2 regions of the Nocardia sp. NPDC051463 genome follow, and region 1 is predicted to be linked to the other one. Evidence: riboswitches for the same ligand, from Rfam matches in the RefSeq annotation. Region 1 holds a riboswitch; the other holds the start of a gene.
The links. A riboswitch is a leader RNA that binds a small molecule or an ion and turns the genes downstream of it on or off. The one in region 1 is predicted to bind S-adenosylmethionine.
Positions count from the first base shown of each region.

Region 2: it holds a riboswitch for S-adenosylmethionine, as region 1 does, so the genes downstream of both, AB0M74_RS19985 (aminotransferase class V-fold PLP-dependent enzyme) here and AB0M74_RS15470 (rhodanese-like domain-containing protein) in region 1, are expected to answer to the same signal.

Region 1 is NZ_JBFBAB010000009.1:194,530-198,062, forward strand. Features, by position in the region: gene AB0M74_RS15460 (FAD-dependent oxidoreductase) at 1-657, opposite strand, end outside; gene AB0M74_RS15465 (hypothetical protein) at 999-1,454, shown strand; SAM riboswitch class IV at 1,517-1,633, shown strand; gene AB0M74_RS15470 (rhodanese-like domain-containing protein) at 1,648-2,064, shown strand; gene AB0M74_RS15475 (O-succinylhomoserine sulfhydrylase) at 2,049-3,275, shown strand; gene AB0M74_RS15480 (RpiB/LacA/LacB family sugar-phosphate isomerase) at 3,381-3,533, shown strand, end outside.
Region 2 is NZ_JBFBAB010000014.1:147,217-150,749, reverse strand. Features, by position in the region: gene AB0M74_RS19995 (DHA2 family efflux MFS transporter permease subunit) at 1-752, shown strand, start outside; gene AB0M74_RS19990 (LysE family translocator) at 754-1,398, opposite strand; SAM riboswitch class IV at 1,539-1,652, shown strand; gene AB0M74_RS19985 (aminotransferase class V-fold PLP-dependent enzyme) at 1,699-3,021, shown strand; gene AB0M74_RS19980 (flavin reductase family protein) at 3,111-3,533, opposite strand, start outside.

The sequences.
Region 1 (3,533 bases):
GGAGTGGTCCAGCTCACGCAGTTCCAGCGGGGTGAACTTCGCCTGCGCGGGCCCGCGGCGGCCGAACACGTGGACCTCGACCGCCTTGTTGGCCTTGAGGCCCTGGTAGACGTTCGGCGGGATCTCGGTGGGCAGTAGTTCGTCGCCGGTCTTGGCGAGCACCCGCGCCACGTCGAGCGCGACATTGCCGACACCGAGGACGGCGACCTTCTCGGCCTCCAGCGGCCAGGTGCGCGGCACATCGGGGTGCCCGTCGTACCAGGACACGAAGTCCGCCGCGCCGTAGCTGCCGTCGAGACCGATACCGGGGATATCCAGGGCGCGGTCGGCGTTGGCGCCGGTGGAGAAGATGACCGCGTCATAGAAGGTGCGCAGGTCGTCGAGGGTGATGTCGGTGCCGTAGTCGATGTTGCCGAGCAGGCGCACCTGCGGCTTGTCGAGCACCTTGTGCAGGGCGGTGATGATGCCCTTGATGCGCGGATGGTCGGGCGCGACGCCGTAGCGGATCAGCCCGAACGGAGCAGGCATGCGCTCGAACAAGTCGATCGACACTTCCGCGTCGGACTTCATCAATGCGTCGGCGGCGTAGATGCCGGCCGGCCCTGCGCCCACGATCGCGATGCGGAGCGGGCGGGTCGCTGCACTCTGTTCGGTCATCTCTTACGCGCACCCTTAAGGTCGAAAACAATTAATGGCGTCGGTCTTAGCCTAGGCTAACTCGACGCGCCGCTGTGGTTGCACCTGATGTGCGGACACTGGTGCCGACTCGCAGTCATATCAGCTATGACAGCAGGCCGCAGTCTCGCGATTCTATCGGTGGTCCAAGGGGCGGCCCGCGCCGGTGCGGTGACCGGCCTGCGGCCACTACGGCCCGCCTCTCGTTGCATACCCACGGTGTGCCCAGGGGTAACCGTTGTGTGCGCGGATCCTCGGCGGCGTGTCGTCCGAGTTCGGGGGCGCGCGCTCGATAACCCCGCCGACCAGGGATCATCGTGGCCATGACCGATCAGCAAGGCACCGACGGCGACGCCGTAATCGAGGTCGACCAGACCGACTCCCGCACCCCGTGGCCGTTCATCGCGGCGGCAGGGGTGGCGGCCATCGTGGTCGTCGGGATCGTGCTCGGCGGGCTGCTGTCACCGGCTGAGAAAAATGTCACAGAGGCAGATCGCATCGCGGCGGCGGTCCGCAACTACGCCAACGCTCGTGGCCACAGCGACGTCACGCCGCCGCCGGCTGTGGCGTGCGACGGATTCGACGAGCGCAAGTCGTCGCTGGCCACCCAACTCGGCGGCCTCGAAACCGGAAAGTCCGTCGAGATAACAAAAATCGAGAATCCGATGGTCGACGGTGACCGGGCGAAGGCGACGGTCACCACCGAGGTCGACGGCAAGGCGGCCACGGCGACCTGGAATCTGACGCGATCGGGCGACGGCTGGCTCATCTGTGGGTGACCATCCCACGTCGTGAACTGGGGTTTGACAGGGTGACCCCCGCCCAGGCAATCTCAGAACCAGGTCATGAGAACCAGCGTCAAGCCCCGGCTTGCTGGTCGGCAACCCTCCTCCGCGGCGGGGTGCTCCGGGTGACGACCTGGCCGCGCACCCGAACCCAGGTGCGGCAAGAGCGGATTCACAGGAGGTCCACATGAGTTATGCCGGTGACATCACCCCGCAGCAGGCGTGGGAATTACTGCGGGACAACCCCGAAGCCGTCCTGGTGGACGTGCGGACCGAAGCCGAATGGCGCTTCGTCGGAGTTCCCGACACCACATCGATCGAGCGCCCGACGGTGCTGATCGAGTGGGTCGACGGCACCGGTACTCGCAATGGGGCGTTCGTCGAGCAGCTGACCCAGGCGCTCGACGGCCGTAACCCGGAGGCCCCCGTCGTGTTCCTGTGTCGCTCCGGGCAGCGTTCCGCGCATGCCGCGAACACCGCGACCGGGCTCGGGATCGGACCGTCCTACAACGTGCTGGACGGCTTCGAGGGCGGCCTCGACGCGACCGGTCATCGTGGCGGCTCCGGTTGGCGCGCCATCGGCCTCCCATGGCGGCAATCGTGATCACCGGCGGCTCCTTCGACAAGCCGCTGCCCGATGGCGTCGGTCCGGCGACCCTCGGCGTGCGCGGTGGCTTGCGGCGCTCCGGTTTCGAGGAGACGGCCGAAGCGCTGTACCTGACCTCCGGCTTCGTCTACGAGAGCGCGGAGGCCGCCGAGGCCGCGTTCACCGGCGATGTCGAACATTTCGTCTACTCCCGCTACGGCAACCCGACGGTCGCCATGTTCGAGGAACGGCTGCGGCTGATGGACGGGGGCGAAGCCTGCTTCGCCACGGCGAGCGGTATGTCCGCCGTCTTCACCGCGCTCGGCGCGCTGCTCGGCGCGGGTGATCGACTGGTGGCCGCGCGCAGCCTGTTCGGCTCCTGCTTCGTGGTGTGCAACGAGATTCTGCCGCGCTGGGGAATCGAAACCGTCTTCGTCGACGGTGACGACCTCGACCAGTGGGAGCAGGCACTGTCGGTACCCACCCAGGCGGTGTTCTTCGAGACACCGGCCAATCCGATGCAGACGCTGGTGGACGTGCGCCGGGTCACCGAACTCGCCCATGCCGCGGGCGCGAAGGTGGTGCTGGACAACGTCTTCGCCACGCCGCTGCTGCAGCGTGGCTTCGAACTCGGCGCCGACGTCCTGGTGTATTCCGGCACCAAGCACATCGACGGCCAGGGCCGGGTGCTCGGCGGCGCGATTCTCGGTGCACAGGACTACATCGACGGCCCGGTGAAGAATCTGATGCGCCACACCGGTCCCGCATTGAGCCCGTTCAATGCGTGGACCCTGCTCAAGGGCTTGGAGACGATGCCGCTGCGGGTGCGTCATTCCACTGAATCCGCGCTGCGCATCGCCCAATTCCTCGAGGGCAACAAGTCCGTCGGCTGGGTGAAATACCCCTTCCTGGAATCACATCCGCAGCACGAGCTGGCCGTGAGCCAGATGAGCGGCGGCGGCACGGTGGTCACCTTCGAGCTGAACGCGCCTGCGGATGAAGGCAAGAAGCGTGCCTTCGAGGTGCTCAACCGCTTGCGCATCGTCGACATCTCCAACAATCTCGGTGACTCCAAGACCCTCATCACCCACCCGGCCACCACCACCCATCGCGCCATGGGCCCGGAAGGTCGCGCGACCATCGGTCTCACCGACGGCGTCGTCCGCATTTCGGTCGGCCTGGAAGACGTCGAGGACCTCCTCGACGACCTGGACCACGCCCTCGGCTAGAGCAACTCGCCGCCGGTCGGGACATTGTCGCGGCGGCCGCCGAGAAGCGAGCGGTGATGTCCCGTTCGGTGACCTGCGGCGCCGCCGCGTGCCTACCCTGGACGTATGCGGATCTCGGTGGCAGCGGACGAGCGTGTGGGAGTGGCGAGGGAACTGATCGAGGAGCTGCATCGGCGCGGGTTGGAGACGCTCGCACACGGGGCGCTCTCCGAGGTGGAGCGCGACGACTGGGCCTGGGCCAGTGCGGCGGCGGCGCGT
Region 2 (3,533 bases), on a different contig from region 1:
TTTCGCTACTGGTCTACGGACTCGGCGAATTCGGTAGTCGGGGCAGGCTTGCCGCGGTGTCGGTGTGGGTTCCCGTGCTGGTCGGCGCGGTCGCGCTCGGTGGCTTCGTCCTGCGCTCGGTGCGCGGGCGCGGGCCGCGGGTCCTCGATGTCGGCCTGTTCCGCAATCCGATCTTCGCGACCGCGAACGTGGCCAACTTCTTCGCAGGCGTGGCGATGTTCGGGTCGATGCTGTTGCTGCCCTTGTATTTCCAGCTACTGCATGGCAAAGGGTTGATCGCCACCGGGCTGTCGCTGTTCGCGTTCGGTCTCGGCGGCATCGTCGCGCTGCCGGTATCGGGACGGCTGACCGACCGCTACGGGGGTGGTGTCGTCGCGGTGGCGGGCAATGCGTTGATCGTCGCGACAACGGTGTCGTTCGCGCTGTCGGACGCCTCGCTGAATCCCCTACTTGTGCAGGCGTTGTTGCTGGTCAGAGGGATTGCTGCGGGACTGACCGGAATGCCCATCGTTACGGCGGCCTATGCGGCAGTCGGTCGCGAGCAACTCCCGGATGCCGCGTCGTTCGTGAATATCGTGCAGCGGGTGGGTGGCGCCGTCGGTGCGGCATTGATGGCGGTCGTCCTCTATCGTGCGGCCGCGGCGGGTGTGTCCATCGATGTGAGCTTCCAGCGGTCGTTCGGGTGGTTGACCGGTGCGGGAGCCGTCGCGCTCGTTGCATCGATCCTCTTGTGGCGCAAGGAAAAAGGGTGACCTAGGCGGCCGAGGCTGCAGTGCCGATACCGAGGGCAGCGAGGACAGCCGCGCTCGCCTGCTCCAGGCGAGCGCGGACCTTCGGCCTGCGTAGCATCGCCACGGCGCGCGAGGCAGCGATCGCGAGCAGCACCATCTCCACCGCGGCGATGCTCGATTCGACCGCGCCGAGGGCGAGGGTGTTGGCGAAGGTGACGTCGGTGAGGAACTGGGGCAGCACCGCCAGGTAGAACAGACCGACCTTCGGGTTGAACATGCACGACACCAGCCCTGCGGCGAATGCCGAGCGAATCGAGGCGGGGGAAGCGGAATTCGCCTGCGCGGTAACCGCTTCGGCCGGGTCGAGGGCGGCCCGCCGCTGTCGCCGGTGATCGATGAGCGCCCGAACTCCCAAGTACACCAAGTAGATTCCGCCGACGATCTTCAGTGCGCGATAGGCCGTCGCCGACTGCTCCAGCAAAGCTGCGACGCCCGCCGCGACCACAATGGCCCATCCGATGCCGCCGAGCGCCGATCCGATCGCTGCCGCGATCCCGGGTCGCGCGTCCACGATCGAGAAGCGCAGCACCAGGAACGAATCGGGGCCGGGCGTGATGGACAGCAGCACGCACAGGCCGACGAAACTGAGCAGCAGGGAAAGCGTCACTCACCGAGGGGACCGCACATCACGACATGGCGCAACCGGGTTTCGGCGTGTCGAAACCATGCTCGCCTTCTCCTGGTCGCGAGTGTGGTGTTTCCGATTCCGGTTGACAGCGGCCGGTGCGGTCTGCCAATCTCGGTGCAGGTCATGAGTACCAGCATCAAGCCCTGGCTAGCTGGTCGGCAACCCTCCTCCGCGGTGGGGTGCTCCAGGTGACGACCTGGCCGCCGCCCGACCGGGCGCGGCAAGCGCGGACTCGTCAACCCCCTTGGTTCCGGGTCCCATAGCCGACGGGATTTCGTGATGACTGCTGTGGTGGAGCAGACCTGCGCCGCCCTCGCCCGGGTCTCCGGCGACGATCTGCGGGTGCCGCTCGTCCAGGGCGGAACGACCACCTACGCGAACTTCGACTACGCCGCAAGCGCACCGGCATTGGCGCAGGTCACCGACCGAGTGCAGCAGTTGCTGCCGTTCTACGCGAGCGTGCACCGGGGTGCGGGCTACGCCTCGCGGATCTCCACCGAGTGCTACGAGGCGGCGCGCGGTTCGGTGGCCGGATTCTTCGATGCCGACGACGACCAGGTGGTGGTGTTCACCCGCAACACCACCGACGCGCTGAACCTGCTCGCCGCCTGTGTACCCGGCGACACCGTGGTGCTGGATATCGAGCACCACGCCAACTTCCTGGCGTGGACGCGCAATGGCCGCCGGGTAGTCCGGGCCGCGGACACCGTGGCCGAGACCATCCGGCTGCTGGTCGCCGAACTGTGCAGCAAGCCCGCCGCGCTGCTCGCGGTCACCGGGGCCTCCAACGTCACCGGCGAGGTGCTGCCATTGGAGCGACTGGCCACCATCGCACACCAGTGTGGTGCGCGCATCCTGGTCGATGCCGCACAGTTGGCTCCGCATCGCCGAATCAGTCTGCGCGACAGCGGCATCGACTATCTCGCCTGCTCCGGGCACAAGCTGTACGCGCCCTACGGCGCGGGTGTGCTCGTCGGGCGGCGCGATTGGCTGGATGCCGCCGACCCGTATCTGGCAGGCGGTGGCGCGGTTCGCGAAGTCACCACCACAGGCGCCGACTGGGCCCCGGCACCGCAGCGCCACGAGGCAGGCTCCCCGAACGTCCTCGGCGCGGCCGCGCTCGCCGCCGCCTGTGACGCGCTCTGTGCGATCGATCCCGAAACCCTCGCCACCCACGAACGCCTGCTCGCCGACCGACTCCGCGCCGGCCTGTCCGCCATTCCCGGCGTCAACCTGCTGCGCATCTGGGACGACAGCCCTGACACCGTCGGCATTGTCGCCTTTACCCTGGACGGCTTCGTCCCCGGCCACGTCGCCGCCTATCTCTCCGCCGAACACGGCATCGGCATCCGCGACGGCCGCTTCTGCGCCCACCCGCTGCTGGCCCGCCTCGGTCTCGACGGCGCACTGCGCGCCAGCATCGGCCTCGGCACCAGCTCCACCGACGTCGACCGCCTCGTCGAGGCCATCGCAGCCCTTGTCGAATCCGGCGCTACCTGGAACTACGCCGCCACCGACGGCCTATGGAACCCCACCCCCGAAACCCGCCCCTTCACCAGCCCCGACACCGCTGTCGGCGCCGCACCCTGCCACCTCGGCTGACCGAACTTCGGGGGTGGGATGTGCTGCTACTCGGCGAGCCATTCCCCGTCGAGATCTTCTTCAACACCCTGGACGTCGGGTAACCGGGCTCATTCGCCGAGGGCGTTCGGGCGGTGGTAGCGGCCGTTGTAATAGAGCAGCGGCGCGGCGGCCGGTTTTTCATCGGTGTTGTCGTGGACGCGGGTGACCAAGCCGACGGCGAAGGTGTGGTCGCCGATGGGGATGAGCTGCTGGAGAACGGCGCGGACCCAGATGGGGGTGCCGTGCAGGACCGGCTCGCCGGTGTCGAGGGTGGTCCACAGCGAGCGGTCGGTGAAACGTTCCGCCGCGGCGCGCGCGAAGCGCTGGGCCAGGTGGTGCTGGTGTTCACCGAGGAAGTGGATGACCACCGAATCGGCTTTCAGCAGGGCAGCGATGCTCGACGAGGTGTGTGCGATGTTGAAGGAGACCAGCGGGGGTTGCAGCGACAACGACGCGAAGGATGTCGCGGTGAAGCCGACCGGGCCGGTCTC